3 regions of the Geothermobacter hydrogeniphilus genome follow, and region 2 is predicted to be linked to each of the others. Evidence: riboswitches for the same ligand, from Rfam matches in the RefSeq annotation. Region 2 holds a riboswitch; each other region holds the start of a gene.
The links. Region 2 has a riboswitch for cobalamin ahead of B5V00_RS08440 (cob(I)yrinic acid a,c-diamide adenosyltransferase). Riboswitches for the same ligand answer to the same signal wherever they lie in the genome.

Region 1 (9,912 bases), on a different contig from region 2:
AGAGCACCAGGAAAATGCCGAGGGCGGTGGCGACTCCCTTGCCGCCCTTGAAGCCGAGATAGACCGGGTAGCAGTGGCCGAGGAAGGAGGCCGCCGCGGTCAGGGCGATGAGGGTGGTGTCGGCCGGGAAGCAGAGGCTGACCGTCAGCACCGGCAGCAGCCCTTTCAGGGCGTCGCCGAGCAGGGTGATGATGCCGAGCTTGCGGCCGGCGGTGCGGTAGACATTGGTGGCGCCGATGTTGCCGCTGCCGGTTTTGCGGATATCCTCGCCGCCGGTGAGGCGGGTGAGGATCACCCCGGTCGGAATGGCGCCGACCAGGTAGGCGGCGATGAGAATGAAGAAGGTTGTCAGCATGGTTGTTGGAACCTGAATCCGAGAGTTCATGATCGGGGAATCACGGTTGCGACTCTCCCAATAAGATTCCTAGCATGACGGGGGGTAAATCTCAACCTGAATCAGGAGTTTGCTGCCGGTTGCCGGTCCTCTGGTTTGCCGGGCCAGGGTGCCGGAGCCTGGCGAGAGTCGCTTCGGTATCGTCAACTGTCTCAGCGCCTGCCTTTCTCAGCGCCTGTATCTGTTCCCAGGCGTGCCCTCCCGTGAAGTCCCGTTCGGCGCGGGGATCGACCAGCAGCACGGGCCGCTTTCGTTCCAGGGTATGGCGAGCAAGTTCCAGCAGCGGCAGGTTGCCCGGTCCCCAGACAGTCGGGGCGATCACCAGCGCCTCGGCCCGGTCGCAGAGTTCACGGGCCGCCTTGAGGGCGGTTTTACCGATCGGGCAGAAGGATTCTTCCAGGACTGTCTCCAGGTCCAGAACCGTTGCCAGTACCTGGTCGGAATCCCCCCGGTTGAGGGGGCCGACACTGAGTTCGCATCCGCTCAGGTGCAGCCGGCGCAACAGCTCGCCGCCGCTGCCGCCGCCGCAGAGCAGGTGTATTCGAGGAAAGCTCAGGCCGCTTCTTTCGCGGCGCGCGACCGGGTAGGCACGCGGCGCGCCGCTGTAGGGGTTGCGTTCCACCCGCACCTCGACCCGGAACACCCGGCGCAGGTTGGCGGGGGTAAAGACTTCGGCCGGGGTGCCGAGCGCCGCCGGGGTGCCGTCGTCGGCCAGCAGCAGGATGCGCCGGGAGGTTTCAGCCGCCAGGTCGAGATCGTGGGAGACCTGGATGATGGTGGTGCCCTGTTCCCGGTTGAGGCGCACCAGCAGTTCGGCGATTTCCAGCCGGTGATCAAGATCGAGATGGCTGGTCGCTTCGTCGAGCAGCAGCACCGGTGACTGCTGGGCCAGGGCGCGCGCCAGCAGCACCCGCTGCAGTTCGCCGCCGCTCAGGTCGGTGACCGGCCGTTCGGCCAGCTGCAGGGTATCGGTCAGCGCCAGGGCTTTTTCCACCGCCCTGCGGTCGGCGGAGGTGGCGACGGAGAGCCCGGAGCGGTGGGCGAAGCGTCCCATCGCCACCAGTTCCCCGACCGGGTAGGGAAAGGGAATCTGTGGTGACTGGGGGACCACCGCCGCCAGTTTCGCCATTGCCCTGCGGCCCAGTCGACAGGCCTCCCGCCCCCGCCAGAGAACCCTTCCGGACGCCGGTTCCAGGACGCCGCGCAGCAGCCGCAGCAGGGTCGATTTGCCGCAGCCGTTGGGCCCGAGAACGGCAAGAATTTCACCCTCTTCAATCCGCAGATCGAGACCTTTCAGGACCGGCCGGCGGCCGTAGGAAAAATGCAGCTGTTCAAGCCGGATCATTCGTCTCTCCCTTGCTGCCGGCGCAGCAGGTAGAGGAAGAAGGGCGCGCCGAGCAGGGCGGTGACCACCCCGACCGGAATTTCCGCCGGGGCCAGCAGGGTCCGCGCCAGGGCGTCTGCCAGCACCAGGAAGGCGGCGCCGAGCAGGGCTGAAGCGGGCAGCAGGTGGCGGTGGGATGACCCCCAGAGCAGCCGGGCCACGTGGGGGACGGTCAGGCCGACGAAACCGACCAGTCCGGCCAGGGCGACCGCGGCGGCGGTCAGCGCCCCGGCGGCGGCAAACAGCAGCAGCCGGGCCCGGCCGACTTCGAGGCCGAGATCAGCGGCGGTTTCCTCCCCCTGGGTCAGCAGGTCGAGGGCGCCGGACTGGACCCAGAGACCGCAGAAGGCGAGTCCCGTCCAGAGGGCGGCCCAGGGCAGCCAGCCGACATCGGCCAGGGCGAGGTTGCCGGCCAGCCAGAAGACCGCGGTCCGCACCGGGTCGGCGGGCGCCATCCAGAGCAGGAACAACAGCAGTGCCGACGCCAGGCTGCCGACCATCACCCCGGAGAGGATCAGGGTGTGGGGTGAGCCGCGATGGGCGCGGGCGATCCAGTAGACCAGCAGCAGCGCGCCGCAGGCTCCGGCAAAGGCCGCCGCGGGCAGCAGCAGCGGCGAGCTGAAGCCGAGAGTCAACGCCGCCACCGCGCCGAGGGCGGCGCCGCCGGAGACACCGAGGATATAAGGATCGGCCAGGGGATTACGCAGCACTGCCTGGAACGCGCTCCCTGAAGCGCCGAGGGCGGCACCGACCAGCGCTGCCAGCAATGCCCGTGGCAGGCGGATTTTCAGGACGATGGCGGCATGGGTCGGTGATTCCGCCCGTCCCAGCAGCACCGCCAGCAGTTCCGCCGGTGAGAGGGTGAGCGAACCGGCCAGCAGCGACAGCAGCAGGGCAACCGCCAGGGCGGCTGTCAGGATCGGCAGCCAGCCGAGGGTAGAGCGGGACTTCATGGCCGTTCCTCCACCCGCAGCGAGGCGGGGTTGAGATGATGAAAGGCTGCCGCCAGGGCGGTCAGCCCGAGGCCGAGGCGTGGTCCGGGGCGATGGACCCAGTCGGGGTTGACGCTGACAACGCGACCGGTTTTCACCGCCGTCAACTCCGGCCAGGTCGAGAACAGGTCGGCCGGGTTGGGGGTGCCGGGATGCGGAGAGACCACGATCAGATCCGGGTCGGCCAGCAGCAGCGCCTCGCTGCCCCAGGTCGGATAACGGCTGACACCGGCGGCCACGACATTTTCACCGCCGGCCGCCTCGATCAGGTCGCCGACCAGGGTCCCGGGGCCGGCCACGGTCAAAGGTCGGGTCATGACGCAGAACAGCACCCGGGGGCGGGGCAGCCCGGCCACCGCTTTTTCGACCCGGGCGACGGTGGTCGCCAGTTTCCCGGCCAGTTGTTCGCCGCGGGATGCCGCGCCGGTGACCCGGCCGATATTGCGGATCATGGTGATGGTCTGTTTGATGCCGCGCGGGTAGACGACATAGACGGTCAGGCCGAGTCCTTCCATTCGCGTCAGCAGGGCGGGGCTGGCGGAGTCGGCGGAGATGAAGACCAGGTCGGGCTGCCGCAGCAGCACCGCTTCGAGGTTGGGGTTGGAATAGCCGCCGACCTTCGGTTTGGCCAGTGCGGCCGGCGGCCAGTCGCAGAAGCGGGTGACACCGACGATTTGGTCATCAAGCTTGAGGGCAAAGAGGATCTCGGTCACCGCCGGCACCAGCGAAACGATGCGCCGCGGGTGGTCCGGGATTTCGACCCGGCGCCCCATGGCATCGGTCCAGACCGCGGCCCCGGCCGTGAGCGGCGAAAGGAGAAAACAGAGCAGCAGGCTGAGGGAGAGGATGTGCTTCACGAAGACCTCGGTTTTTTCCCGGTCCATCCGGGGGGATTATTATATGCGGAAACGGGGGGGTGTGTAAAATGATGCTGTAAATACCGGGGGGGCGTCCGCCGGACGCCCCTCCAGTGCCACCCCAAAACCCCAAACCGGCGGGGGCGCCCGCCAGCGCCTCAGACATTCATGTCTCTGTTTCCGCCGGTCGTCCCCTCCGTTCAGTGGCTTCCACGGGAGGAAGGTTCTATCCCTCCCCCAGCACTACCGTTGAAGGCTGAGTGCAACGCCGCAGACGGGTGCGTCTCAACCGCCCTCGCAGTACCCCGCGGGGTCGCGGCCCCGCCCGCCGCCTTCCTCTTTTGCTGGCCCAAAAGAGGAAGCAGAAAAGGGCCATCGCCTGCGGCGGGCATGGACACTGCCCCTTGCAACCATACAGATGACGAAACCTGCAGCGCTTCCGTGGCCACGCCCGGCAGTGGTGGTACGTGAACCTGTCTGCGCAGGGTGGCAAACAAACGGGCTACACAGGGGAACCATGAAAACCCGAAAGAATATACCGTACCCCCCGTGGCGGCATATCAGCCCCCTAACGTTCCAAGGCGGCCGAAACGGGTATCGACCGCCCCGGCACCACCGTCTTCCCTCCCTCAAAAATAGGTGGTGATGCCGGCGAACAGTTCCCTCGGCGGCATCGGATAGCCGCTGTTTTCCTCGTAATCCTTGTCCAGCAGGTTCTTCAGCGTAATCCGGGCGTCGAAGGTGATGCCGTTGTCGAGGACGAAGGGCCGGGAGAAGCTGGCATCCAGCACCACGTAGCCGGTCCCGTCGCGGGTGGCGTCGGCATAGTACTTCAGATAGCGGCCGTCAAGGCGCAGCCGGGCTTCCTTGACCGGACCGACTTCCAGGAAGAGATGGACCTGGTGGCGGGCCTTGTTGTCGAGGAAACGGTCGGTGGCGCGGTCCTTGGGATAGAGGTAGGTGTAGTTGGCGCCGCTTTTCAGCAGTTCGCAGAGTTGCAGGTCAAGCTCCATTTCGGCGCCCCAGATGCGGGCTTCGTTGACGTTGACGGGGCTCCAGACGAAACTGCTGTCAGCGCGCCAGTCGATGAGATCCTTGGCGTCACGCCGGAAGGCCGCCAGAGTGAGCTCGCCGCGGTCGCCCAGTTGCTGATCGAGGGCCAGTTCATATTCCCAGGCGGTTTCCGGATCGAGGTCGGGATTTCCCCTGGCGAAGCTGGTTGCCGGCCAGTATCTGTCATTGAGGGTCGGGGCACGGAAGGCACGGCTGACCGAGGCCCGCAGGCGGGTGCTCTCGGTCAGCGAGAAGAGGGCCGCGGCCCGCGGGCTCAACTCATTGTTGAACTCGGAGTGGGCATCGTAGCGCAGGCCCAGCAGCAGGCTGAGCCGGGAGGTTATTTCGATCTGGTCCTGACCGAACAGCGACCAGCGGTTCTCATCGTGGTTGCCGCTGGCGGTGGAGTCAAGCTTGTCATCGTAGAAGTCGCCGCCGAACAGGATATTGTGCGCACCTCTCTGCCAGGCGGCCGACAACTCGGTGCCGAAGGTTTCAACGATATGGGTGTCGTCGACCGGGGTCCAGCCGCCCGGATCCCGGTAGTCGTTGCGGCGCCGTTCATAGCTTTGCCGGAGGGTGATTGCCAGGGGACCGGCCGGGCCGGTCAGGGTCAGGGCGGCGAGGGTGTTTTTGTCCTGTTGCCGGGCCTGCGGGCTGGGCCAGGCGGTCGAACCCGGTACGCCGTTCTCCTTGTCGAGATAGAAGCCTGACAGGCTGAGGTCGTAACCGCCGCCGAGATCGAAGCCGAGCATCCCCTCCAGGTTGGTCTGGTCGAGGTCGGAGTTGGTCCGGTAGCCCTGCGAGCGGTCCAGCCCGGCGCCGAGGCGGTAGCGCATGTTGTCTTTTCTGCGGGTGGTGGAAAAACTCAGGTCGCGGGTTTCGAAACGGCCTTCGCTCCAGCTCAGCGTGGTTTGCGGTTCCGTATCGGGCGTGCGGGTGAAGATCTGGATGACCCCGGCCAGGGCGTTGGTGCCGTAGAGGGCCGAGGCCGGTCCGCGCAGGACTTCGATCCGCTCGATCTCGCTCAGTGCTACCGGCAGGTTGCTGAGGTTGAACTGGCCGTTCTGCGGTGAATTGAGGCGGATGCCGTCGAGCAGCACCAGCACCTGGGCGCCTTCCGAACCGCGAATGCTCGGGGTGGCAATGGCGCCGGCCGGGCCGCTGCTGGTGGTCTGCAGGCCGACGGCATTGCGCAGTACTTCATCGAGGCGGGTGGCACCGGTGGCGGCAATCTGATCAGCGGTGATCACCGTCACCGAGGCCGCCAGCTGTGATTTTGGCCGGGCGCTGCGGGTTGCGGTGACCACCACCGGGTCGAGGGTCGCGGCGCGAACCGGGACCGGGGTAGAGCTCAGCATGCTTAGTCCGAGCGCCAGGGCAAGACAACTTCTCTTCATCAAATGGTTCCTCCTGCTTGATTCCCGGCCGATGACCGACGCACCGGCGCAGGGCTGGTCCCTGGGTTGTGAAGAGAGTAAAAAAAGGGCAAAAACAGCAGAAGCCCGCGCACTCGTTGCAGAGGGCACGGGCTTCTCGTTTTTGAAGGGCCGCTTTATCCACCCTCCCATCCCGGGGAGGTTCCTGTGGGGGGTCCGGCCGGCAGGTCTTCTGGCTCACGAATCATCCTCCGGGCCGCCTTCCCGATCCTCGGGGATCAGTGGTCTATCGGCCCTTCGTCCTCGCTTACAGCGGCGGGTCCGCGGGGGATTTGCACCCCACTTCCCTCGTGACGCCGATTTAAGTCAGCGTCACGGCCCTCTCGGGCACCGGTGGACAGACAAAATTGTGTCAAATCAATACGGTGGAAGGAGGGCCGCTGTCAAGGAGAAAACGAGGTTGAGCTGTTGTCCGCCGGGGCGCAGAAGGCCATGAACCGTCGCAGCAGCCTGGTGCGGTATTTTTCGCCGTGCAGCAGCAGGTAGAAGTTGCGCCGCAGGTCAAGGAACGGGGTCTGCAGCGCCACCAGGGCGCCGCTCCGGCGGGCCCTGCGGGTTGCCAGCAGGGATAGGCAGCTGATGCCGAGCCCCGCCTCCACCGCCTCCTTGATCGCCTCGGTGTTGCCCAACTCCAGGTAAACGCGGATGTTCCCCAGTTTTCCCGCCAGCGCCGTTTCAAACACTTCCCGGGTGCCTGATCCCTGCTCTCTCAGGATCCAGCGGGCCGCCATCAGGTCATCGACAGAGATGTTCCTCTTTTTGGCCAGCGGGTGGTCGGCGCCGGCGTGGATCGCCAGGTGGTCCTGGCGCCAGGGGATGGTTTCGATCGTCGTCTGGTGACAGAACCCCTCGATGAAGCCGATGTCGATGTTGAAATGCAGCAGTTCCTGGACGATCTGTTCGGTGTTGCCGACATCCAGGGAGAGCCGGGCTTCAGCATGTTCCGCGGTGAAGTCTCCCAGTATCCTCGGCATCAGGTAGTTGCCGATGGTGGAACTGGCGCCGATCCTCAGCAGGCCCGCGAGCCGGTCGTCGGGACCGCTGAAAGTGGTTTCGATTTCTGTCACGCGGGCAAGCACATCCACCGCCTTGGGGATCATCACCCGCCCCTGGTCATTGACCAGCAGACGTTTCCCCCGCCGATCGAACAGCTTCTCTCCCAGCAGCCGTTCCAGCTCGGCCAGCGACATGCTGACCGCCGACTGCGAGATCCGTAACGCCTCGGCGGCGCGCGTGACATTGCCTTCCTGCGCCACCGCGACGAACACTTCCAGTTGCCTGAGGGTGATGGCCATCGGGACTCCTTATCAATTTAACTGATATTTCTCTAAAGAAATATATATTGGACTTAGGATAAGGGGAAGCCTATTTTTTTTACAGCCGAAGAAGATTGTTTGTTCAATGGAAGAAAAGATGCCAAGGAGTGATGTCGGATGACGACAGCCAATGTGAAAAGAATTCTCTTCCTGGCCCTGCTGGCGGTCTGTGCCCTGCCGATGATCAGTACCGCCCATGCCCTGATTGCCGGAATCCTGTTCAGCCTGCTGCTCGGCAATCCCTGGCCTGAAATGTCAGCGGACTGGAGTCGCAAATTGCTGCAGATCTCGGTGGTCGGTCTCGGTTTCGGTCTCAGCCTCGGGCAGGTATGGCAGGTCGGTCGCAGTTCGATCGTCTATTCGATCATCGGCATTACCCTGACCCTGCTGGTCGGCCTGCTGCTGGGGCGTTTTTTCCGGACCGAGAAAAACACCTCGGCGTTGATCGCCTTCGGCACCGCCATCTGCGGCGGCAGCGCCATCGCCGCCATGTCGCCGGTGATCAAGGCTCGGGATGATGAAGCGGCGCTGGCGCTGGCGACGGTCTTCACCCTGAATTCGGTGGCCCTGCTGGTGTTCCCGTTCTTCGGCCACCTGCTGCATCTCAGCCAGCACCAGTTCGGCATCTGGGCCGGGCTGGCGATCCATGACACGAGCAGTGTCGTCGGCGCCGCGGCCGCCTATGGCCAGGCCGCGCTGGCAACCGGTACCACGGTCAAGCTGACCCGGGCGATCTGGATCGTGCCCTTTGTGATGGGCGCGGCCTGGATGAGCAAGTCCGGGGGAAAGGCCAGGGTACCGCTGTTCATTGTCGGTTTTATCGTTGCCGCCGGGGTCCGTACCCTGTTGCCGCAGTTCGCCTCGCTCTGGGGGAACCTGGCCGGCATCGCCAGGCAGGCGCTGGTGGTCACCCTGTTCCTGATCGGTGCCGGGCTGACCCGGGAGATTCTGAAAAATGTCGGTATCCGTCCCCTGGCCCAGGGGGTCAGCCTCTGGCTGCTGGCCGCCGGCCTGACCCTGGCGGCGATCATGAACGGGGTGATTGGGTGAAGGGGGGAACTGCGGCAGGGTCTCTCGACGGGAAGTAAAATTAAACAGCCCCATTCCCTTTTCGGGGGTGGGGCTGTTTTGAATTTTTTGCAGAAGAATGGTCGGGGCGAGAGGATTTGCCCACTACGGTTCGACCTTCCCGGTCAAACCTGCGTCGGCTCCCCTGCACTCGCTGCCGCAGCCATCCCTGGCTGCTCCTCTGACATTCAGTCAGCGCTCGCTCCGCTTCAAATCCTCTCTCAAGCCCCTCAAATCCAAAAAGCACCTCCCGGTTGGGAAGTGCTTTTGGAAAGAAGAATGGTCGGGGCGAGAGGATTTGAACCTCCGACCCCCTACTCCCGAAGCAGGTGCGCTACCAGACTGCGCTACGCCCCGACACGTCTTCTTCCAGACCGTACCCTGTCGGTACGGCAGAACGGTTTATACTCTTTTCGCGGGGCGTTGTCAATGCCCCTATTTATGTTTATCCGCTTCGTGTTCGACCTAGTTTCCGGCTTTCTGCATGTCACGGCCGAGGCCGCTGAGGCACTCGCAGCCGGTCAGGGCCAGAAGCAGGATGAGCAGGCCCGAGGCGATCAGGCGTTTCATGGATGAATCCCTCCTTGGCATGTCGATCAATTTCAGCAGGCGGTCAGTCGGCAGCGTCCTCACGCTTCTTCCTGCGATCCTCCCGCCACATGTCCAGTATCAGCAGTCCGACCCCGACGGTGATGGCCGAGTCGGCGATGTTGAAGGCCGGCCAGTGGTGACCGTACCAGTGGGCGTCAAGAAAGTCGATCACTTCGCCGAGGCGGATGCGGTCGACCAGGTTGCCGATGGCGCCGGAGAAGATCAGCGCCAGGGCGGTGGCGCCGAGCTTCTGCTCATCGGTCATGCGATGCAGGTAAAAGAGAATGGCCCCGCCGGCAACGATGGCGATGATAATGAACAGCGGCATGCGCAGTGAACTGTCGGCCAGCATGCCGAAGGCCGCGCCGCGATTGCGCACGTAGGTAATGTTGAAAAAGTTCTTGATCACCTGCACCGACTCGTAGAGCGCGAAGCTGCGGTCGATGTAGAACTTGATCCATTGATCAAGCAGCAGCAGCGGCAGGCTGATGCCGACCAGGATGCGATAGCGCAGCGGCACGTCAGGCATCCAGGGCTTCACGGCAACGCCGGCAGACGGTCGGCCGGGCTTCTTCCTCGCCGACGCTTTGACTGTAGTTCCAGCAACGCTCGCATTTTTCACCCTCCGCCTTGTCGATGCGGATAACCAGTTCCGGGATCTCGTCACTGGCCTTGCCGTCGGTCAACTCTTCCACCAGCTCCGCCTGGGAAACGATGCACAGGGTGGCCAGTTCATTTCGGTAGTCCTCGGCCAGTTTGCGCCAGGGACCGGTTGCCGCGGCGAGGGTCACCCGGGCATCGAGGGAATGGCCGATCAG
Region 2 (9,912 bases):
ATAACTGCCGTTCCCGAACCTGAGAGCCCTGATGGCGCTCTTGGCCAGCATCTGCGCTTCGCTGCGGGAGAGGTCTTCGCCGACGCTCCTGCTGTAATGGTCAATGATGCCCCAGGCGGTGTCGACCGCCGCGACCAGTTGTTCGCGGCTGCCTTCATAGAGCTGGTCGCGGTACTGGCCGTAGAGCCAGAACGAGCTGGCGGTGAAGATCAGAATCAGGATGCCGGTGACCAGGTAGATTTTCTTGCCGATGTTCAGGTTCGCCAGATTCATAATGATTTTTTCCTTCCTGCTGATGACTGCTTTGGGTCAGTTCCCGGAGGCACAATTGAATAAAGACACATAGCGTTTACGGGATGTCCGCATCTGTTGCCGGTTCCTGCGAAGGGGGTTGCGGCGATTTTGTCGCCATGCGTTTCGGGTGCTTTACGTCAAGACCGACGACACTGCTTTTGAGGACAGTTGCGGGTTGGTTACACAATTATTATCGGAGGCGGTGATGGTCGGCTTTAGATCAATAGTTAGAAAAAACACCCATGTGCAACAGCTAATAATGTCTGGGGTGGGGTGTGACAAGGAGGCCCCCCGGCGGATTACCGGGGGGCAGAAGATTCCAGATCAGTATTTTCCGAACTCACTGTCATCCAGGGCGATCATCTGTTGAGGCGGGTCATTCATCTGTTCCCAGCCGCTGTCCGTGGCACCTGTCCCGGATGGAGCCGGGGTTTGTTGTTTCGCGAGAGGAGATGGCAGAAAAGTTCCTGTGACTTCGCCGCCGCTGTTTTTCAGGGTGAAGCGGCTGAGCATCTGCCGCAGCTGGGCGGCCTGGCTGGAGAGTTCCTCGCTGGCGGCGGCGCTTTGTTCGGCGTTGGCGGTGTTCTGCTGGGTGACCTGGTCGATCTGGGTCAGCCCCTGGTTGACCTGGCTGATCCCCTGGGCCTGTTCGTTGGAGGCGACGGCGATTTCCGCCACCAGGTCGGAGACCTTGGTGATCCCCTGGACGATTTCACCGAGCGCTTCGGCGGTCTGGTTGGCGATGCCGCTGCCTTTTTCGGTCAGGTTGACCGATCCCTCGATCAGTTCGGCGGTTTCGCGGGCCGCCTTGGCGCTGCGCCCGGCGAGGTTGCGGACCTCCTCGGCGACCACCGCGAAGCCCTTGCCGTGCTGGCCGGCGCGAGCTGCCTCGACGGCAGCATTGAGGGCCAGCAGGTTGGTCTGGAAGGCGATTTCGTCGATCACCTTGATGATCTTGCTGATGTTCTGCCCCGCCTCGGCGATCTCGGCCATGGCGTTGACCATTTCCTGCATCTGGGCGTTGCCCTTTTCGGCGGCGTTCTGGGCTTCGTCGGAGAGCCTGTTGGCCTGTCCGGCATTCTCGGCGTTCTGCTTGATCTGGCCGGTCATCTCGTTCAACGAGGCGGTGATCTCTTCCAGTGACGAGGCCGACTCGGTGGCTCCCTGCGACAGGGACTGGCTGGCGTCGGAGACCTGGGCGCTGCCGGCGGCGATCTGCTCGCCGGCGACGTGGATTTTTGCCAACACGCCGTTGAGGTCGTCGGCCAGTTTCTTCAGGCTGGTGCGGAACTGGTCCTTTTCATCGCGTGGCACGACCTCGAAGGTCAGGTCGCCGTCAGCCAGCTTCTTCAGGTTGGCGACCATTTCGTTCTGGATCGAGTCGGCAAAGGCATCCATGGTTCTGGCGACTTCGCCGATTTCATCATTACGCTGCAGGTTGAGACGCATGTCGAGATGTCCATTTTCGAGTTTGCGGATCATCTCGACAAGTTTCCGGGTGGGGACGGTGAGATTGCGGGTCATGAAAAAACCGCAGATACACATCGCCAGCAGCGCCAGCAGGCCGCACAAGATCATGGCCCATTGTTTCTGGCGGACAAAAGAGTCCATTTCTGCCGGGGTCGCTTCAAGTTTTTGATTCGCCGCGGTGGAGATGGAAAAGGCAGTTTCGATCAGATCCCGGATCGGTCCCTTGTATTTTTTGATGGCATTGTTGCCGGCGGCCGGATCGCTGATTTCTCCGGACTTCATCATGCTCCAGACGCGGTGAATTCCTTCCCGGTAAGCAGCGGCGCCATTTTTCATCTTGGTGACCGCCTGGCGTTGAGCCGGGTCTTCAATCAGGCTGCTCAATTGTTCCAGGTGACGGTTCAGCCTGGTAAAGGTTTTATCCCATTTTGCCTGGTAGGACGCGACTTTGTCCGGATTCGAGACATTAAAAAAGCTGTCCTTTTCATAACGGCGCAGCCCGAGGCTGTCGACGGTGACGGCCGCGGCGGTGGCGGCGATCATGCCGTCCCTGGCAATCGCGGTATCAGCCTTGGCCCCCAGTCTGGAAATACCGAAGAAACCGATGCCGGTGGTGACTGCCAGTAACAGGGCGAAGATTGTCAGGACGATGAAAAACTGGATACCGATTCTGAAATTCTTGAGCGAAACCATATCTAATTCCCCCTTCAGACCAAGGATTGCCCTGGGCCGGATGTGTTAAACTCTTTACAGTTTAACCTGTTGCCCTTATCGACATCCCGTTCAAGCTCCTTAAGAAAAAAATAATTTTCGCCTATGCCGACCGTTCCCGGAGACAAGAATACCGAATTGATTATTTTCTACGATGGTTCCTGCGGACACTGCGCGCGGGCAATCTCCCGCTACCGTCGGCTGGCGCCGAGTGGGCGGTTTCAATGTGTCGATGTCAGCGGTGACCACTTCTGTGCCGGAGATTATGGTCGGGAGTTGGGCAAGTTTATGGCCCAGATGCACGTGCGGGACAAGGTCGGGGGCTGGCACCGGGGGATCGACGCGCTGCTGCTGATCTGGGCATTGCTGCCCGGATGGCGTTACCGGTGGCTTTGCCGAATTCTGCGCCGCCCCGGTTTCCATACCCTGGCCGACATCGGTTATCGGACCTTTGCGGCCAACCGGCATCGCTGGTCCGGCCATGGGAGATGAACCCCGACCATGGGATCAGGCAAAAACAAAAACCCCGCCATTCCGGCGGGGTTTTCATCACAGGTGACCTGCTGAAGAGGGCGTCCGGCAACCAGGTTTCGTCCCTTGTACCAATGGTGGCCCCAGGAAGTGCGCTTCAGGCTTCCCACTGCATCGGCGGGCCTGCACACCACGCCTTGCCGGAGGCGGGACTGTTACGCAAGCTGACGAACCGGCTGGCCGAGGACGCCGTCTCCAGCATGTCATTGGTCCTGCTTGACCATCTTTTCGACTGAAGCCGGTAGATGGTTTAGGGATAAAAAAAGGCCGCCGATGGATTTCGGCGGCCGGTTCTGAAAATTCTTGAATTGCTGAGAGTTGTCTGGTCCGATTTCGGGCTCAGGCCGGTGCCGGGGCAACGAAAGTGCGCGCGCCAAGCTCCTCGTCGAGTCGCAGCAGGCCATTGCCGTCATCGCCGATGCGTTCCAGCTTGCGCAGGATCAGGCCGAAGTTGGATTCCTCCTCAACCTGCTCGGTGACAAACCACTGCAGGAAAATCTGTGCTGCGTGGTTGCCCTCATCCCTGGCCAGATCCATCAGTTTGTTGATGCTGGCGGTGACGAACCGTTCATGTTCGAGACTGTACTGGAAAGCGGCCAGCGGGGAGTCGAAACCGTTCTGCGGTGCGTCGAAGCCGCGCAGGTCGGTGCGACCGCCGGCCTCGGTGATGAAGTTGAAGAATTTTTCGCCATGGGTCAACTCTTCCAGGGCCTGGATACGCATCCAGGAGGCGATGCCGGGCAGGTCCTCGGATTCGAAATATCCCGCGATGGCCAGATAGAGATAGGCCGAATAGAATTCATTTTTCATCTGCTCGTTGAGAGCGCCCTGCAGTTTGTCGCTGAGCATGCCAGCCTCCTTTTGGGAATGAGATGGGGATGAACTCATGTATATCATGGGGTCGGTCCCTTGCCAACCGCGGGGCTGATTCCATGAATCTCAGAAAAACAAAAAGGGCGGAACCGGTCGGTTCCGCCCTGAAAAGGATTTTTGATCAGGAGGTGTTACTTGGTATCGGCGAAAATAATCTGTTTCAGCCCGTCCAGCGGCAGGTTCTCACTGCCGAGTTCGAGGGTGAAGGGATTGCGGTAGGTATAGGTGATGAATGTGCAGTCACAGTCAGAGGGCAGAAAAGCATCACGAAGGATGAATTTCTTGCCGTCCGATTTGCGGGTCAGTTCGATCTGCCCGGAGCTGATTTCGTTGCCCGACATGCTGTAATTGACCTTGGGGCTGTCGAGAAAGAGAATTTCCGACACGGTTTCCAGGGGGACTTCAATCGGGGTTCCATTCCACCAGCCTTTGACCAGGGTGCGGTCGATCTGGAAGAAGCTGACTTCCTGTCCGTCCAGGGTGATGCATTTGCCGGGCCGGGCGTCGGCCGCCAGCGAAACACCCACCTGAAGGGACACCAGCATGACGGCAACGGCAAGCAAGCGTACCCACTTAGCAACTTTCATTTCAGATCATCTCCTTAACTGCGATGTTCAAAGGAATTCGTACCCTCGTCAGGGTTATTTCAGGCCGGTAAGGACCGGCGACAATCGGCAGTATGACCGGGGGGAACCGTGTGCCCGGGCGGTTCCCGGGTGATCGCTCCGGCATCCTGCTGCGGGAACAAACTGTCCCGGAAGGCGCTGATGCCGGAAAATCTCTGTATGCTTAGCAATTCCGCAAAAAAAAATCAATGATTTTTCACTCTTTGTACCGACCCCGGGAGTGAGACCCAAATCCACCGGCAATTTCGGGATTCGGCTGTCGTTACGGCTGAATCTGCTTCGTTGCCTTCACCGCTTCGGTGCTCAACGTAGCTCGGCTACGTCTACGCCCGAGTCGGCGCGGCGCCTCGCATCTCCACCAGTTCCGCCACCCTCGGTCCACAAAACAGCCGGTGGATTTGGGTGGGACTGAATCGCTTGTAGCCGCGCCGGGCGCCGTGCTACAGTCCGCCCGGAGAGAGCGTCAACCCGTAATCGGAGCCGACCATGCACATCCGTTCTGCCGAATTTATCCAGAGTGCCACCCGACCGGGCAACTACCCGCCCGAGCAGGGTCCGGAGATCGCTTTTGCCGGGCGTTCCAACGTCGGCAAGAGCAGCCTGATCAACAACCTGGTCGGTCGCCGCAAGCTGGTGCGCACCTCGCGGACACCGGGCCGGACCCAGTTGCTCAATTTCTTCCGCATCAACGACCAGTTCTGTATGGTCGACCTGCCGGGCTACGGGTTTGCCAAGGTGCCGCCGGAGGTGAAAAAAGCTTGGGGGCCGATGGTGCATACCTACCTCGCACAGCGTGCCAGCCTGCGCGGCGTGGTCTGGCTGCTCGACTGCCGCCGGGTTCCCAACGACGAGGACCTGCAGCTGCTTGACTGGCTGGAGGAGTTGCAGATTCCGACCATCCCGGTGATCACCAAGATCGACAAGGTCAAGCGCAGCCAACGGCTGAAACAGCTCAAACCGATTCTGGCGACGACCGGGCTGCCGGCCGATGCCTTCAGTTCCTTCTCGGCCCTGTCCGGGGAGGGGCGCGAGGATGTCTGGGAGCGGATCGTCGAGGCTCTTGGCCTGGATGGCGAGGTCGGGGAATGAACGGCTACCAGTGGATCGGGCTGATCGGCGGACTGATGGTCGCCTTCGGTTTCGTGCCGCAGATCATCAAGGTTCTCCGTACCCGCTCGACCCACGACCTGTCACTCTTCATGTTGTTGATCATCTTCATCGGCGGTCTTTTCTACACCACCTATGCCTTTCTCGCCGGTGACCCGGTGTTTATCATCATCAACCTGTTGGCGACCGGCAATACTCTGCTGCTGCTGATACTCAAGCTCATCTACCGCTGAATCCGGGTGAATCCGTTGACACCGGTCGTACCCCTCTGTTAGTTATGGACGCCTGACATAACCTGGGTGTCCGCCGTAGAGATTACGGCGGAAGAATAGGGAAGAGGGTGCAAGTCCCTCGCTGCCCCGCAACTGTGAACGGTGACGAACGCCGCTAGTACCCAGTACCCCATAATACTTATCGTATTCTGCTGGTTTATTTGCCGCGCCGACTACGTTGCACTTTTCAGTTGCATAGCTACGGCTATGTAACTGAAAGTGCGCCTTGCCGGCTCGCCAAATCCCGGCGCAATCTTACGAAGTTTTACGAGGTACTGGGTACCAGAGCCACTGCCGGAGAAATCCGGTGGGAAGGCGCGGCCGGAGGATGATCCGTAAGCCAGGAGACCTGCCCGGATGCAGATGGATGCTGGATTTTTCGCGGGAGAGGTCCGGGCAGCGCCAGCCACAGATGGCAGCGGACCCCGGACCCCTTTGACAGGTGCGGGGTTTTTTCATGTCGGCAGACAGGGTTGGACTGCTGCAGGTCTATACCGGGGACGGCAAGGGCAAGACGACCGCCGCCACCGGTCTGCTGGTGCGCGCCCTCGGCCAGGGGCTGCGGACACTGCTGGTGCGTTTCCTCAAACCGGCCGTACCGCGTTCGGGTGAGTTGATCATTCTGGAGCAACAGACCGGACTTGAAATTATCGATGCCGCCAAAGGGGTGATCGGCCGGCAGGTCGATCCTGAAGAGATGCGGGCCAATGTCACCGCAACCTTCGACCTTGCCGCGCAGCGACTGCGGACCGGTGATATCGAGCTGGTGGTGTTCGATGAGATTCATGGCTGTCTCAATCGCGGCTACCTCGATTTCGAGCGGTTCGCCGGTTTCCTCGATCAGCGGCCGGCCGCCCTGGAGGTGGTCTGCACCGGGAGACGGGCTCCCGTGGAACTGCTTGAACGTGCCGACCTGGTCACCTGTATGCAACTGGTAAAACACCCACACGAACAGGGGATCAAAGCCCGAAAGGGGATAGAATACTGATGTCGCGCCTGGTTTTTATTACCGGCGGGGCGCGTTCGGGCAAGAGCAGTTATGCCCAGCGGCGCTGCGAGGAACTGCCGGGGACATTGCTCTATGTCGCCACCGCCCGGGTTGAGGACGCGGAGATGGCGGAGCGCGTCACCCTGCATCAGCAGCAGCGGGGTGAACGCTGGGCGCTGCTGGAGGAGCCGCTTGATCTGTCTGCCCGGCTGCCCGATGTCACCCCGGGCCGCTCGGCAGTGCTGCTCGACTGTTTGACTCTGTGGCTGACCAACCAGCTGTTCGCTGCCGGCGAACAGCCCGTTCCGGTGATCGCCGCGGCGGAGCAGTTGATCGAAACCCTGCGTCGACTGGATATCCCGGTCTTCGTCGTCAGCAACGAAGTGGGCAGCGGCATTGTCCCCGACAATGCCCTGGCGCGCACCTTTCGTGACCTCGCCGGCAGGGTCAACCAGCTTTTCGCCGCATCAGCGGACGAGGCCTGGTTGCTGGCCAGCGGATTGCCGCTGCGATTGAAATAACCCTGACCTGAATCAGTGAGTTTCTGCTGGATGGAGAATGCAAGTGCCTGGTCTGCATGAGATTTTCAGAAATCTGCAGCGCACCCACAGGTTCGCTGGTGATTTTTGGGGAGCTCAGGCAGGTCAATGACTTGTGCTGTCCGCCGACAAGGAGCTCACTGATTCAGGTCTGAATCAGGAGAATGTTTCATGCCGTCAATTGATCTTCATACCGCCCTCGACCGCATCAAGCCGGTCGCTGATGAGAAACTCGCTGAGGCCCAGGCGCGTATCGACAGCCAGGCCAAGCCGCAGGGGTCCCTCGGCCGGTTGGAGGAATTCGCCCGCCGTTATGTTGCCATCACCGGTCGCGACAATATTCGCAGGAAGGTTGTTTTCACGTTTGCCGGTGACCACGGCGTGGTCGCCGAAGGGGTCAGCGCCTTCCCCGCCGAGGTGACCCCGCAGATGGTTCTCAATTTCATTGACGGCGGTGCCGCCATCAATGCCCTGGCGCGACACGCCGGTGCCGAAGTGATTGTCGTCGACATGGGCGTCAATTACGACTTTCCGCCGCTGGACGGCCTGCTGCAGAAAAAGGTCGCCAGGGGCACCGCCAACCTTGCTGAAGGTCCGGCGATGAGCCGTGAACAGGCTGTCGCGTCCCTCGTGACCGGCATCGAGCTGGCCTTTTCCTGTGCCGAGGACGGCATCGACCTGGTCGGTACCGGCGATATGGGGATCGGCAACACCACCCCTTCATCGGCGATTCTCGCTGCGTTTTCCGGGCTGCCGGTTGAAGACCTGACCCATCGCGGCACCGGCATTGATGATGCTGGCCTGGCGCGCAAGCTCTCCGCCATCCGTCGTGGTCTGGAGATCAACAGGCCTGATTCCGGAGACCCCGTCGACGTGCTGGCCAAGGTCGGCGGTTTCGAGATCGGCGGTATCGCCGGACTGGTGCTGGGGTGTGCCGCGGCCGGTCTGCCGGTCGTGGTCGACGGCTTCATTTCAACCGCCGGGGCGCTGATTGCTTCGGAGTTGCATCCTTCGGTCAGGGATTACATTTTCGCCGCCCACCAGTCGGTGGAGATCGGCCACAGGCACATGCTGCAGCGTATCGGTCAGCAGCCGATCCTCGATCTTGATCTGCGGCTCGGTGAAGGGACCGGCGGCGCGCTGGCGATGAGCCTGATCGAGGGGGCGCTGCGCGCCTATCGGGAAATCCGCACCTTCGATGATGCCGGGGTATCGGCAGGGGGCGATCGGTGAAACGGGAGTGGGATGATTTCCGCGTCGCGGCCGGGTTCCTGACCGTGCTGCCGACGGTGCGCGAACTGGACATGCCTCCAGAGAGGCTGGCGCGCAGCATGGGACTGTTCCCGGCGGTCGGCCTGGCCATGGGACTCGGCCTGGTGATTATCGACTGGCTGCTCGGCGCCCTGATTCCGCGGCCGGTACTTGACGGCCTGCTGGTACTGGTGCTGATCCTCGTTACCGGGGCGCTGCATCTTGACGGTATCGCCGACCTGGTCGATGGTCTCGCCGGCGGTCGCGGTGATCGTGAGCGTACCCTGGACATCATGAAGGACAGCCGGGTCGGGGCGATGGCGGTGGTCGGGGTGGTGATGCTGCTGCTGCTCAAGTACCTGAGCCTCTACAATGTTCCGCTTGAGCACAAGAAGGCCGCCCTGCTGTTGATGCCCTGCGCCGGACGCTGGATCCAGGTGGTGCTGGCGGCCTTCTGTCGCTACCTGCGGCCGGAAGGGACAGCGGCGGCTTTTGTCGAACAGGTCGGGGAAAGGGAAACTCTGCTGGCAACCGCGACCCTGCTGCTCGCCTGTTTCATCCTGTTCGGTCTGAAGGGAGTCCTCCTGCTTTTTCTGTTGGGTCTGGCGGCCGTGGTGCTGATCCGTTATTTTGACACCCGGCTCGGCGGCGTGACCGGAGATGTTCTCGGAGCGGCGACTGAAATTGTCGAGGTGCTGAGCCTGATCCTGGTGCTGGCGGTGGTGTGAAAGGGCCGATGAAAAACGCCCGCCTGCGGCGTTGCCCTCATCCTGTGTCAACGACGTACCTTCAGGTACGCCTTATTCCACAGGACTTCGGGCGCCTTGCATTCGGACATTTTTGATCGGCCCGGGGGGCTTTGGAAAGAAGGGGATCGTGATGACTGAAAAGACGCGGATTTACCTGGTGCGGCACGGTGAGGTTGAGGGGCATGGCGTCCGGCGCTACAACGGTCAGAATGATGTGTCCCTGACGGCAAGGGGACAGGCCCAGTACGGGTTGCTGAAGGAGCGCCTGGCCGGGAAAAACCTGGCCGCAGTTTATAGCAGTGACTTGAGCCGCTGCCGGTTCGGCGCCGAACTGGTTGCCGCTGCACATGACTTGCGGCCGACCTGTTTCGAAGAGCTGCGGGAGCTGCATATCGGCAAATGGGAAGGGCTGACCTGGGACGAAATCCGCAGCCGCTGGCCGGACGAATGGCAGGCCCGGCTTGACGACCTGGTCCATTACCAGGTCGAAGGGGGCGAGAG
Region 3 (9,912 bases), on a different contig from region 2:
TCTGGGGCCACGGTCGGCGGGTCTATGCCGCGGTCAAGTTCTTCCTTTTCACTCTCGCCGGCTCGCTGTTGATGCTGCTGGCGATCATCGGCCTTTACCTGCTGCACGGCCGGCAGACAGGCGACTACAGCTTCGCCCTTGAAGCCCTCCGAAACACCGACTGCGGCGCCTGGGAACCCTGGCTCTACGCCGGTTTCATGCTCGGCTTCCTGGTCAAGGTGCCGGTGGTGCCGCTGCACACCTGGCTGCCCGACGCGCACACCGTCGCCCCGGCGGCCGGCTCCCTCGATCTGGCCGGGCTGCTGCTCAAGACCGGGGTGTTCGGTATCCTCCGTTTCGCCTTCCCGCTGTTTCCGGCCAGTGCCGCGGCCAGCCTGCCGCTGCTGGCGTTTCTGGCCCTGGTCGGGCTGTTTTACGCCGCCTGGTGCGCCTATATCCAGGGGGATGTCAAGCGCCTGATCGCCTACTCGTCGGTCTCCCATCTCGGGATGATCATGCTCGGCCTGGCGGCCGCCAACGTGCTGGCCCTGGAGGGAGCGATCCTGCTGATGCTCTGTCACGGGCTGACCACCGGCGCCCTGTTCGCCCTGGTGTCGATGCTGCGCCGCCGTACCGGAACCCGCGAACTGGCCAAGCTGGGCGGAATGTGGAAGGAAGCGCCGATCTTCTCCTGCTTCTTTCTGTTCTTCGCCCTGGCCTCCCTCGGCCTGCCGGGACTGGCCAATTTCAGTGGTGAGATCCTGGTCTTCGCCGGCACCTTCCAGGTCCGGCCCCTGTGGGGCGCGCTGGCGGTCGTCGGGGTGGTGTTCGCCGCCGCCTACATCCTGCGGATGGTCCAGGAACTGCTCTGGGGTGAGCGCCCTCCCGGGCATCCATGGCCCGACCTGACCACCCTGGAAGTGGTGGCCCTGGCACCACTGGTCTTCTTCACTCTCTGGCTCGGGCTCTATCCGGAGACCTTCCTTGCCCACCTGCATCTGCCGGTAAAAATTCTGCTTGAGCAGGCGGCACCGCTGGTCGCCGCCCACGGAGGTCTGCCATGAGCGGCGCCGAACTGCTCGCCCTGCTGCCGGTGCTGATCCTCGCCCTCGGTGCCACCGCGATCTTGATGGCCGGCGCCTGGTGGCCGCGGCGCAACACCCTGATCGGCGCCGGCGTGGCCATCGCCCTGCTGGCGGCCCTCACCGCCGGCGGCTGCCCGCCGCCGGTGGCCGAAGTCGGCGGTATGTTCAGCAGCGGCCCCTACGCGCGTTTCTTCACCATTCTCTGGAGCCTGCTGGCGGCGATGACCCTGCTGCTCTCACCGCGCTACGGCCGGGCGCGCCGCTTCCCCGCCGGGGAGTATCCGGCCCTGGTGCTGTTCGCCGCCGCGGGAATGGCGCTGCTTTCTTCGGCCAGTTCCCTGGTCGGTCTGCTGGTCGGCCTGGAATCCTTCACCCTGGTGCTCTATATCCTGATCGCCATCGACAAGACCTGTCCGCGCGGCACCGAGGCGGGGCTGAAATACCTGGTGATGGGCATCGTCGCCACCGGCCTGCTCAGCTTCGGCATCGCCCTGATCTACGCGGCAACCGGAACCTTCCATTTCGCCGAAATGCACCAGGCGCTGCTCGAAGGCGACCGGATGCGCCCCCTGGGCCTGCTCGGCTGGGCGCTGATCCTCTGTGCCGCCGGTTTCAAGGTCTCACTGGTGCCCTTCCATCTCTGGACCCCGGACGTCTATCAGGGGGCACCGGCACCGATCACGGCCCTGCTCTCGACCGGGTCCAAGGGGGCGGTGTTCGCCGCCCTGGTGGCGCTGATGCTCGGCATCGGCCGGGGACTGGAAGCGCTGGCACCGCTGCTCTGGGCGCTGGCCGCCGCCTCGATCATCCTCGGCACCCTCTGCGCCCTGCGCCAGGACAACATCAAGCGGATGCTCGCCTACTCGTCGGTCGCCCACATGGGCTACGTCACCATCGGCCTGCTGGCCGGAGGTGAAACCGGCCGCAGCGCGGTGATCTTCTACCTGGTGGTCTACACCCTCTCCAACCTCGGCGCCTTCGGAGTGCTGACCGCCTTCGCCATCCAGGGGGAGGAACCGCAGAACTACAAGGATCTGCGCGGCCTCGGCTATCACCACCCGCGGCGCGGCAGCGCGCTGGCCTTCTTCCTGCTGTCGCTGGCCGGCATCCCGCCGACCGCCGGTTTCATCGCCAAGTTCAACATCTTCCACGCCGCCCTCAAGGCCGACTACCTCGGCATCGCCCTGCTCGGCATCCTCGCCTCGCTGGTTTCGCTCTACTACTACCTGCGTCCGGTGATCGTCATGTTTCTCGCCCGTGAACGGGATCTCTGTCTCGACCGGGGCAGTGCGAGTGAACACACCGTGCTGGGCGTCTGCCTGCTGGCGATCCTGTTGCTCGGCATCTATCCGGGACCGCTGTTCGACCTGATCGCGCTGATTCTACCCTCCTGATCGGCGTCTGCAGCTTCAACAGGATGTTGAACCGCCGGGTTGAACAAAATGATCCCGCATCCGGGCGGTCTCTATTTCAGGACAATGCCCGCATCCGCGGCAGCATCAGCAGCGTGCCTGACGAAGATATCCGCGACCCGGTCATTCTCTCCCATGCCGTGCAGGTAGGGAAGAACCTCGATCCCTTCTTTTTCAAAGATGGATTTCCATGAATCCTTCTCCGGACCGGCCATATCATTGGTGGCATGATCGCCGGCAACGATCATAAAGGCTCGGATCACCACCTTTTTGACCCCTGATCTTTTCAACGTCTCCAGGACCTGCTCGACTGCCGGGTAGCCCTCAACCGTGCCGATGACGGTTTTGACGTCGGGATAAACCTTGTTCATCTCGTGTTCGAACTGCAGGTAGGAGCCACCCGAGGGAAAATGATCATTGCCATGGCCCATGTAGACCAGCGCGGCACCATTTTTTCTTGCCCGGTCCACATCCTCCCGCATCGCCCTGACTGCTGTTTTGATATCTTCGGCATAAGGGTGTTCAACCCCGAACGTTCCCAGCATGGGGCGGCCGATAACCAGTTTGTTGAACGGCTTGAATTTTTTCTTGATGGTGTCAATGGATGCCAGGGCATCCACATAGGCGGTCAGGTCAAGAAATTCCTCGGCAGGGGCAATATGGGTGGGCTGCACCACCAGGGTGTCATAGCCGTCATCCTGGAAATTGGCGATGGTGGCCAGCGGTCCCTGGACATGAAGAATCTCCGGCGGGATATTCGGATGGGCCTTGATGTAGGCCGGATCGGCAGCCCTTTTCTGCCAGATTTTCCGGATGATGTTTGAGGTGAAAGCAAAACGAACCGGGGTCTCGGGATAGGCTTTTTTCATTTTATCCCGGATGTTGAGCAGCCCCTGCAGCGCCGGTTCAACCGTCGTGCCGAACATTGCCAGAACAATTCCGTTTTTGTGCACAACTTTATACTCCGCTGCCTGAACCATCTGGGTGGACAAAAGAAAAGCAAGGGCGACCGTAAAAACAACCGACTTTTTCATAGGGACCTCCGGTGTTTACGGCCCGGAATAAAAAAATCCCGGACCAATTAAAATAATTGATCCGGGATTTCCCTGTCTGTATCCCAGAATCCAGCTGCCGTTGACAGCCTGCGCCACAGGAAATCAACAACGTTTCAGGCAGGTCTTCTGACTTCCGGATCAAGCTACTTGTCGCGCCTTCCCGATCGCATTGATCAGTGGCTCTCATGCGACGTTCGTCCCCGGTCACAGCGGCGGGCCCGTCCCGGATTTACACCGGGTTCCCTTTTCATCCACGATAAGCGGACACCTGAAACCAATGTCAGGTACTTTATCGATCTCGAATACTTAAGTCAACAACCCGAACTCGGCGGGATACCGGCCTTGTCAGCGGCACCTGCTTCATGTTAAAAATGCGGACCATTGAGAATACCTGTTCGCCGGTGCCCCGACGGGGCTTGATAGGGAAGAGGGGTGCAAATCCCCCGCGGACCCGCCGCTGTGAGCGAGGACGAAGGGCCGACAGCCACTGATCAATACGATCGGGAAGGCGGCCCGGAGGATGATTCGCGAGCCAGAAGACCTGCCGGAACGAACCCGCCACATTCTTCCCCGGGGTTCAGGGAAAGTGGACTGCCCGGATCTTAAAAACGCAAGGTCCGCACGCCCCTGCCGGGGTGGTGCGGACCTTTTTTTATTTCTATGCAAGCTGAAATCGAAGTCATCGACCTCTGCCGCCGATTCGGGAAAACCCGCGCGGTCGACGGAATCAGCTTCCGGGTCGCCCGGGGGGAATTGTTCGCCTTTCTCGGCCCCAACGGTGCCGGGAAGACCACGACGATCAATCTGCTGACCGGGCTGCTCTCTCCGGATCGCGGGCACATCCGTTATCGTGGAGAAGACTTCGACCCGGGACGACTGGCCGTCAAAAAAATGATCGGCGTCGTGCCCCAGCACAATAACCTCGACAAGGAACTGACGGTCCGTGAGAACCTGCGGGTTCACGGCCGTTTGTTCGGCCTTGGCGGACGGGAGCTCAGCGAACGGATCAATTTCTGCCTCGACTTCGCCGCCCTGAACGAAAAACGCGACACCCCGGCCGGCAAACTCTCCGGCGGCATGAAGCGCAAACTGGTCATCGCCCGCGCCCTGCTCCATAAGCCGACGATCCTGTTTCTCGACGAACCGACGGTCGGCCTCGACCCGCACAGCCGGCGCCGCATGTGGGCCTTTCTGCGTCGCATCAACCAGGAACAGCAGTGTACGGTTTTTCTCACCACCCACTATATCGAAGAAGCCGACAGCCTCGCCGACCGGGTCATGATCATCGATCGGGCACGGATTATCGCCGAAGGCACCCCGGCCGAGCTGAAACAGCAGGCCGGTCATTTCGTCCTCGACATCTACCGGGAAGAGTCCCTGGACAACGAATTTTTCACCACCCGGGAAGCGGCCCTCGAACGACTGAAACAACTGGAGATGTCGGTGCGCATCCGTGAGACCACCCTTGAAGATGTCTTTCTGCGCCTGACCGGCAAACGGCTGGAGGCACGATGCTGAACGGCGTCCGGGGCATCTATCTGCGGGAGATCCTGATCCTGCGCAGGAAGCTGGTCAAGACCGTACTCTCGGCTGCCGTTTCACCGGGACTGTTCCTGATCGCCTTCGGCTACGGCATCGGCAGCAACGCCCGGGTGGACGGATTGAGCTACCTGGCCTTTCTGCTGCCGGGGCTGCTGACCATGAGCAGCATGAACCAGAGTTACGGCATCGCCACCGAAATCAACATCGCCCGCTTCTACTTCAAGGTGTTCGAAGAATACCTGCTGGCACCGATCCGACGCTGGGAAATCGTGGTCGGCGAGATGAGCTACGGTATCACCAGGGGACTGATCCCGGTGCTGGTCATCGCCTGCTACAGCCTGCTGTGCGGTGTGCAACTGCACTTCGGACCACTGTTTCTGCTGGCGCTGCTGCTGCACCTCGGCATCTTCGCCCTGCTCGGGCTGGTGGTCGCCCTGCTGGTACGCAACCACAGCGACCAGGCGACCATGAACGCCTTTCTGATCACGCCGATCATGTTTCTCTCCGGCACCTTCTTTCCGGTGGCGCAGATGCCGCTTCCGGTTCGTCTGCTGGCCGCTCTCTCGCCGCTGACCTACTCAACGCGACTGATACGCTCGACCCTGCTGCCGGGGGCTGCGGTCGAAACCGGGCTGTTTCCGGTGCTGCTGATCATGCTGGTCGGCCTGTTTCTGCTCGCCGGCCGGGTGGTCGCCAGGGTGCAGGCATGAAACGGCTGCTCTGGTTCCTCTTCGTTCTGACCCTGATCGGCTCCTGCCTGCTCGGTTCGACAACCATCCATCCCTTCAATCTGACGGCGGTGGAACGGGACATCCTGTTCGGACTGCGGCTGCCGCGGGTACTGTTCAGCGCCGTGATCGGTGCCATGCTCGGCCTGTCGGGGAGCGTCTACCAGCTGACCCTGAAAAATCCCCTGGCCGACAGTTTCACCACCGGGGCAGCATCCTCGGCCGCCCTGGGCGCGGTCCTCGCCATCGCCCTGGGCATTCCCCTGTCGCTGGTGCCGCTGGTTGCCCTGCTGACCGGGCTGGGCGGGCTGCTGCTGGTCTATCGCCTGGCCCGCAGGGACGGCTTCATCAACCCGGTAAGCATGATCCTGGCCGGGATTGTCATGAACATCGTCGCCTCGGCGGTGATCAGTTTTTCCAAGTATTATTTCGAGGATTCCCTGTCCTCGATCGTCTTCTGGTTGATGGGCGGATTTTTCGTCGTCGACTGGGAAAAGCTGCTGGTCTGTGTGACGGTTTTTGCCGTCGCCTACCTGCTGTTCACCCGCCGGGCCCTGCAGCTCAACCTGCTGGCTCTCGACGAACATTCGGCTCAGACCCTGGGCGTCAACGTCCATCGGTTGCGCAGCTTTGCCTTTGTCATCGCCACCCTGCTGGTCGCCGTCGCCGTCAGCCACACCGGCATCATCGGCTTCGTCGGCCTGATCGTTCCGCACATCGCCCGCAGCCTGTTCGGCAGCGACATGCGCCACAACCTCTTCTATTCCTCTCTGCTCGGCGCCCTGCTGCTGACCGCCGCCGACACCCTGGCCCGCATCATCATCCCCGGCGGTGCCGAACTGCCGGTCGGCATCGTCACCGCCCTGCTCGGCGGCGGGTTTTTCCTCTACCTGCTGCAGACCCGCCGGGAAAGGTTCTGGCATGGCTGAACTGAGCGTCGACAGGCTGCACTTCCGACGGGGACGGTTCACCCTGGAACTGGACCGGCTGCAAATCGCCCCGGGAGAGAAGGTCGCCATCCTCGGAGAAAACGGCTGCGGCAAAACGACCCTGCTGCAGCTGCTCGCCGGACTGCTGCCGCCATCCGGAGGGCGGGTGCGATACGACAACGAGCCGCTGCAGAAAATCCCCATGATCCGGCGGGCGCGGCTGTTCGCCCTGCTGCCCCAGTTCAGTGACGTTATCTTCCCGTTCAGCGTCTTCGAAGTGGTGCTGTTCGGCCGCTTCCCCCATCGGCAGGGGAATGCCTTCAGCGCCGAGGACCGGCAGCTGAGTACGGAGATGCTGGCCCGGTTCGACCTGGAGGACCTCACCGAACGGCCGTTCAACCAGCTCTCCGGGGGAGAGAAACGCCGGGTGATGCTGGCCCGGGTCCTCAACCAGCAGGCTCCGCTGCTCTATCTCGATGAGCCGAACGCCGGCCTCGACATCCGCCATGCCCTGGAAATTTTTTCCCTGCTCAGAGAGCGGCCGGAAACCATCGTCGCGCCGGTCCACGACATCAATCTCGCACACCGCTTTTTCGACCGCTTTCTGCTGCTGAAAGAGGGGCGCCTGCTGGCCGACGTACACCGGGCGCAACTGACCCCCGCACTGCTTACGGAGACTTACAATGTCCAAGTTGCTACTGGTACTGCTGCTTTTCTGTTTCAGCACTGAAGCTGTCGCCGCCAGGCGTATCGTCCTGCTGGCCCCGGCCGCCGGCGACATTCTGCTCAAACTGGGCGTGGCGGACCAGGTGGTCGGAGTGACCCGGAACCTCAAAGGATTCCCCCGCGCCCGCCAGGTCGGCTCACACATTCATCCCAACCTGGAGATTATCCGTTCACTCGCCCCTGACCTGTTGATTATCTCCTCCAATCGGTTTTTCTCAGAGCAGATGGCAGCCGCGATCGACGCACCGGTTTTCACCTATCACCCCCGCACCCTCGATGAAATCCTGCAGCAGATCGGCGAACTGGCGGCGACGCTGGACAAACCAACCGCCGGCAAACGATTGATTGCCCGCCAGCGGCAGAAACTGACCGATCTCAGACCGCTCACCACCACGCCGAAAGTGATCTTTGAAATAACCGCCATGCCGCTCATCGTTGCCGGCAGCGGTCACATCGTGGCCGACATTGTCAACCGGGCAGGAGGTGTTCTGCTCGCCCCGAGCCAGCGCAAACTGGTTCGTTTCAACCCGGAATCGGTCCTCGCCCGGCAGCCGGATGTCTACATCTACCAGGTTGGACCGATGAACAAGAATCCCCTCCCGCCCGCGGAACGTGGTCCGCTGAAGCGACTTGATGCCCGGTTTCTGCGGGTCGACGAACTGCTCTTCTCCCGCGCCAACACGCACAGTTTCGACAATGTCCTGAAACTCAACCGCTACTTCCGGGAGGCCAGCAACGGATGAATCCAGCCAGCCCCGCCCTGTCCGGGCACTTCTACGCCGTCGGCGTCGGTCCCGGCGCTCCGGACCTGCTGACTCTGCGCGCCGCCCGGATCATCGAGAGCGCCGATCTGGTGATTGTTCCCCGCGCCCGGGGAGCCGATCGCAGCCTGGCCCTGGAGACGATCCGGCCGTTCCTGCGGGATCAGCAACTGCTCTGTGTCAGCTATCCCATGCAGCGCAATGATCAGGCCACCCGCGCCCGCTGGCAGGAGCTGGCCGCGCAGGTGACGGACCATTGCCGGCAGGGACGTGCCGTGGTCCAGGCAACCCTCGGCGACCCCCTGATCTTTGCCACCAGTTCCTACCTCATGCAGGGGCTGACGGAACAGCTCCCCCGGGAGCGAATTCACGTGGTCCCCGGAATCAGCGCTTTTCAGACCGGCGCCAGCCGTTTCGGCGTCCCCCTCACTCTGCAGGAGGATCGCCTGACCCTGATGTCGGCCACCGACATGGAACTGGTTGCCGGGGCGCTGGACCATTGCGAGACCCTGGTACTCTACAAGGCCGGCGGGATGATCAGCGCTCTCCGCAAGCTCCTGAAAGAACGCGGCCTGCTCGGCTCCGCCCGACTGGTCAGCTGCATCGAGCAGGGCAACGGCGAACTGCTGATCGACAATCTCGAGACCTGGCAACCGGTCCCGCTCAGCTACATGAGCACTCTCATTGTGCATGTGGGCCGGCAGGGCTGGCGGCCGGGAAACGGCAATGAAAAGCTCCGCGACGACAGCGCATGAACAGCACCGGACCCCGCACCAGAGGTTTGCAGGATCGGCGGGCGGCCAGCAGTCGCAACGCTATTCGCCAGGCATTGCCATCGGGCTCGGGTAACAACCCTTTCTTTTCGACAACAAAATGAAAATCGCCATCATTGTCCACAAGACAACCCTCGACAAATGCACCGGCAAGGGCTGCCTCGGCGCCTTTTTCCAACGAGAAGACGCCTTTGCCCCCTACGGACCGGAGGCCCGGCTGGTCGCCTTCACGCATGACGGGGGGGCACTGGACAAAAAGATCGAGCGGCTGAAACAGCTCGGAGTCGAGGTGGTACACCTGTCCAGTTGCGTGCGGAGCAGGAACCCCGCCTATGAGGCGCTGGCCCGGAAGCTGTCAGAGAATTTCGCGGTGGTCGGCTACACGCATGGCTCCCGCCAGGGACGAACCAGGGCGGCAATATGCCTGCCGGCACGAAAACACTGCGAGTGATCAGCTTTCGCTGTCGGGACTGAACCCGCAGCCCCCGTCACAGAAGGGCCGATTGCCGGTTTTGCCGCAGCTGCAGAGATAAACCTTCTGCCGCCGGGTGATCTTGAAGCGGATCGGCCGGGGACCGTCAGAGGAGTGACTGCCGTCACAGAAGGGCAGGTTCTGCGAACCGCCACAGGCGCAGCGATCGTAGGTTCCCGGGTCAAGAGTGATGGCGATCGGCATACCGGCATCGGTGTTGGGCTTGGTCATGGGAGCTGGATTCCTTCCACCTGAGTCAGTGAGTTCCTGTTGGAGTGTTGCCCGCGCGGGGTGCTTACCGGTGCATTTTACCATGCCCCGCGCCATCCATCATCCGCTCGTGACGGCGCACGTGTAATCAGCACGGCGGAGAAGAACATTGTGCTGATTGCCGATCACGGGTTCACTGATTCAGGCCTTCTTTCTCACCTCCATTTGACAATCACCCTT

Region 1: it holds a riboswitch for cobalamin, as region 2 does, so the genes downstream of both, B5V00_RS15600 (TonB-dependent receptor plug domain-containing protein) here and B5V00_RS08440 (cob(I)yrinic acid a,c-diamide adenosyltransferase) in region 2, are expected to answer to the same signal.
Region 3: it holds a riboswitch for cobalamin, as region 2 does, so the genes downstream of both, B5V00_RS05095 (sirohydrochlorin cobaltochelatase) here and B5V00_RS08440 (cob(I)yrinic acid a,c-diamide adenosyltransferase) in region 2, are expected to answer to the same signal.

What each region holds. Positions count from the first base shown of each region.
Region 1 is NZ_NAAD01000030.1:19,623-29,534, reverse strand. Features, by position in the region: gene plsY (glycerol-3-phosphate 1-O-acyltransferase PlsY) at 1-355, opposite strand, end outside; gene B5V00_RS15615 (ABC transporter ATP-binding protein) at 447-1,739, opposite strand; gene B5V00_RS15610 (FecCD family ABC transporter permease) at 1,736-2,731, opposite strand; gene B5V00_RS15605 (ABC transporter substrate-binding protein) at 2,728-3,627, opposite strand; gene B5V00_RS15600 (TonB-dependent receptor plug domain-containing protein) at 4,257-6,041, opposite strand; cobalamin riboswitch at 6,268-6,469, opposite strand; gene B5V00_RS15595 (LysR family transcriptional regulator) at 6,503-7,414, opposite strand; gene B5V00_RS15590 (YeiH family protein) at 7,553-8,485, shown strand; tRNA gene B5V00_RS15585 (tRNA-Pro) at 8,784-8,860, opposite strand; gene B5V00_RS17655 (entericidin EcnAB) at 8,969-9,073, opposite strand; gene lspA (signal peptidase II) at 9,117-9,623, opposite strand; gene ileS (isoleucine--tRNA ligase) at 9,616-9,912, opposite strand, start outside.
Region 2 is NZ_NAAD01000009.1:37,308-47,219, forward strand. Features, by position in the region: gene B5V00_RS08400 (methyl-accepting chemotaxis protein) at 1-273, opposite strand, end outside; gene B5V00_RS08405 (methyl-accepting chemotaxis protein) at 619-2,457, opposite strand; gene B5V00_RS08410 (thiol-disulfide oxidoreductase DCC family protein) at 2,581-2,967, shown strand; gene B5V00_RS08420 (ferritin) at 3,346-3,855, opposite strand; gene B5V00_RS08425 (hypothetical protein) at 4,011-4,466, opposite strand; gene yihA (ribosome biogenesis GTP-binding protein YihA/YsxC) at 4,992-5,594, shown strand; gene B5V00_RS08435 (SemiSWEET family sugar transporter) at 5,591-5,845, shown strand; cobalamin riboswitch at 5,902-6,032, shown strand; cobalamin riboswitch at 6,113-6,232, shown strand; gene B5V00_RS08440 (cob(I)yrinic acid a,c-diamide adenosyltransferase) at 6,342-6,872, shown strand; gene cobU (bifunctional adenosylcobinamide kinase/adenosylcobinamide-phosphate guanylyltransferase) at 6,872-7,393, shown strand; gene cobT (nicotinate-nucleotide--dimethylbenzimidazole phosphoribosyltransferase) at 7,583-8,644, shown strand; gene cobS (adenosylcobinamide-GDP ribazoletransferase) at 8,641-9,390, shown strand; gene cobC (alpha-ribazole phosphatase) at 9,542-9,912, shown strand, end outside.
Region 3 is NZ_NAAD01000004.1:120,635-130,546, reverse strand. Features, by position in the region: gene B5V00_RS05105 (complex I subunit 4 family protein) at 1-1,043, shown strand, start outside; gene B5V00_RS05100 (NADH-quinone oxidoreductase subunit N) at 1,040-2,458, shown strand; gene B5V00_RS05095 (sirohydrochlorin cobaltochelatase) at 2,530-3,510, opposite strand; cobalamin riboswitch at 3,631-3,818, opposite strand; cobalamin riboswitch at 3,914-4,096, shown strand; gene B5V00_RS05090 (ABC transporter ATP-binding protein) at 4,192-5,049, shown strand; gene B5V00_RS05085 (ABC transporter permease) at 5,043-5,783, shown strand; gene B5V00_RS05080 (FecCD family ABC transporter permease) at 5,780-6,730, shown strand; gene B5V00_RS05075 (ABC transporter ATP-binding protein) at 6,723-7,460, shown strand; gene B5V00_RS05070 (ABC transporter substrate-binding protein) at 7,414-8,199, shown strand; gene cobI (precorrin-2 C(20)-methyltransferase) at 8,196-8,972, shown strand; gene B5V00_RS05060 (CGGC domain-containing protein) at 9,091-9,441, shown strand; gene B5V00_RS05055 (CDGSH iron-sulfur domain-containing protein) at 9,442-9,693, opposite strand.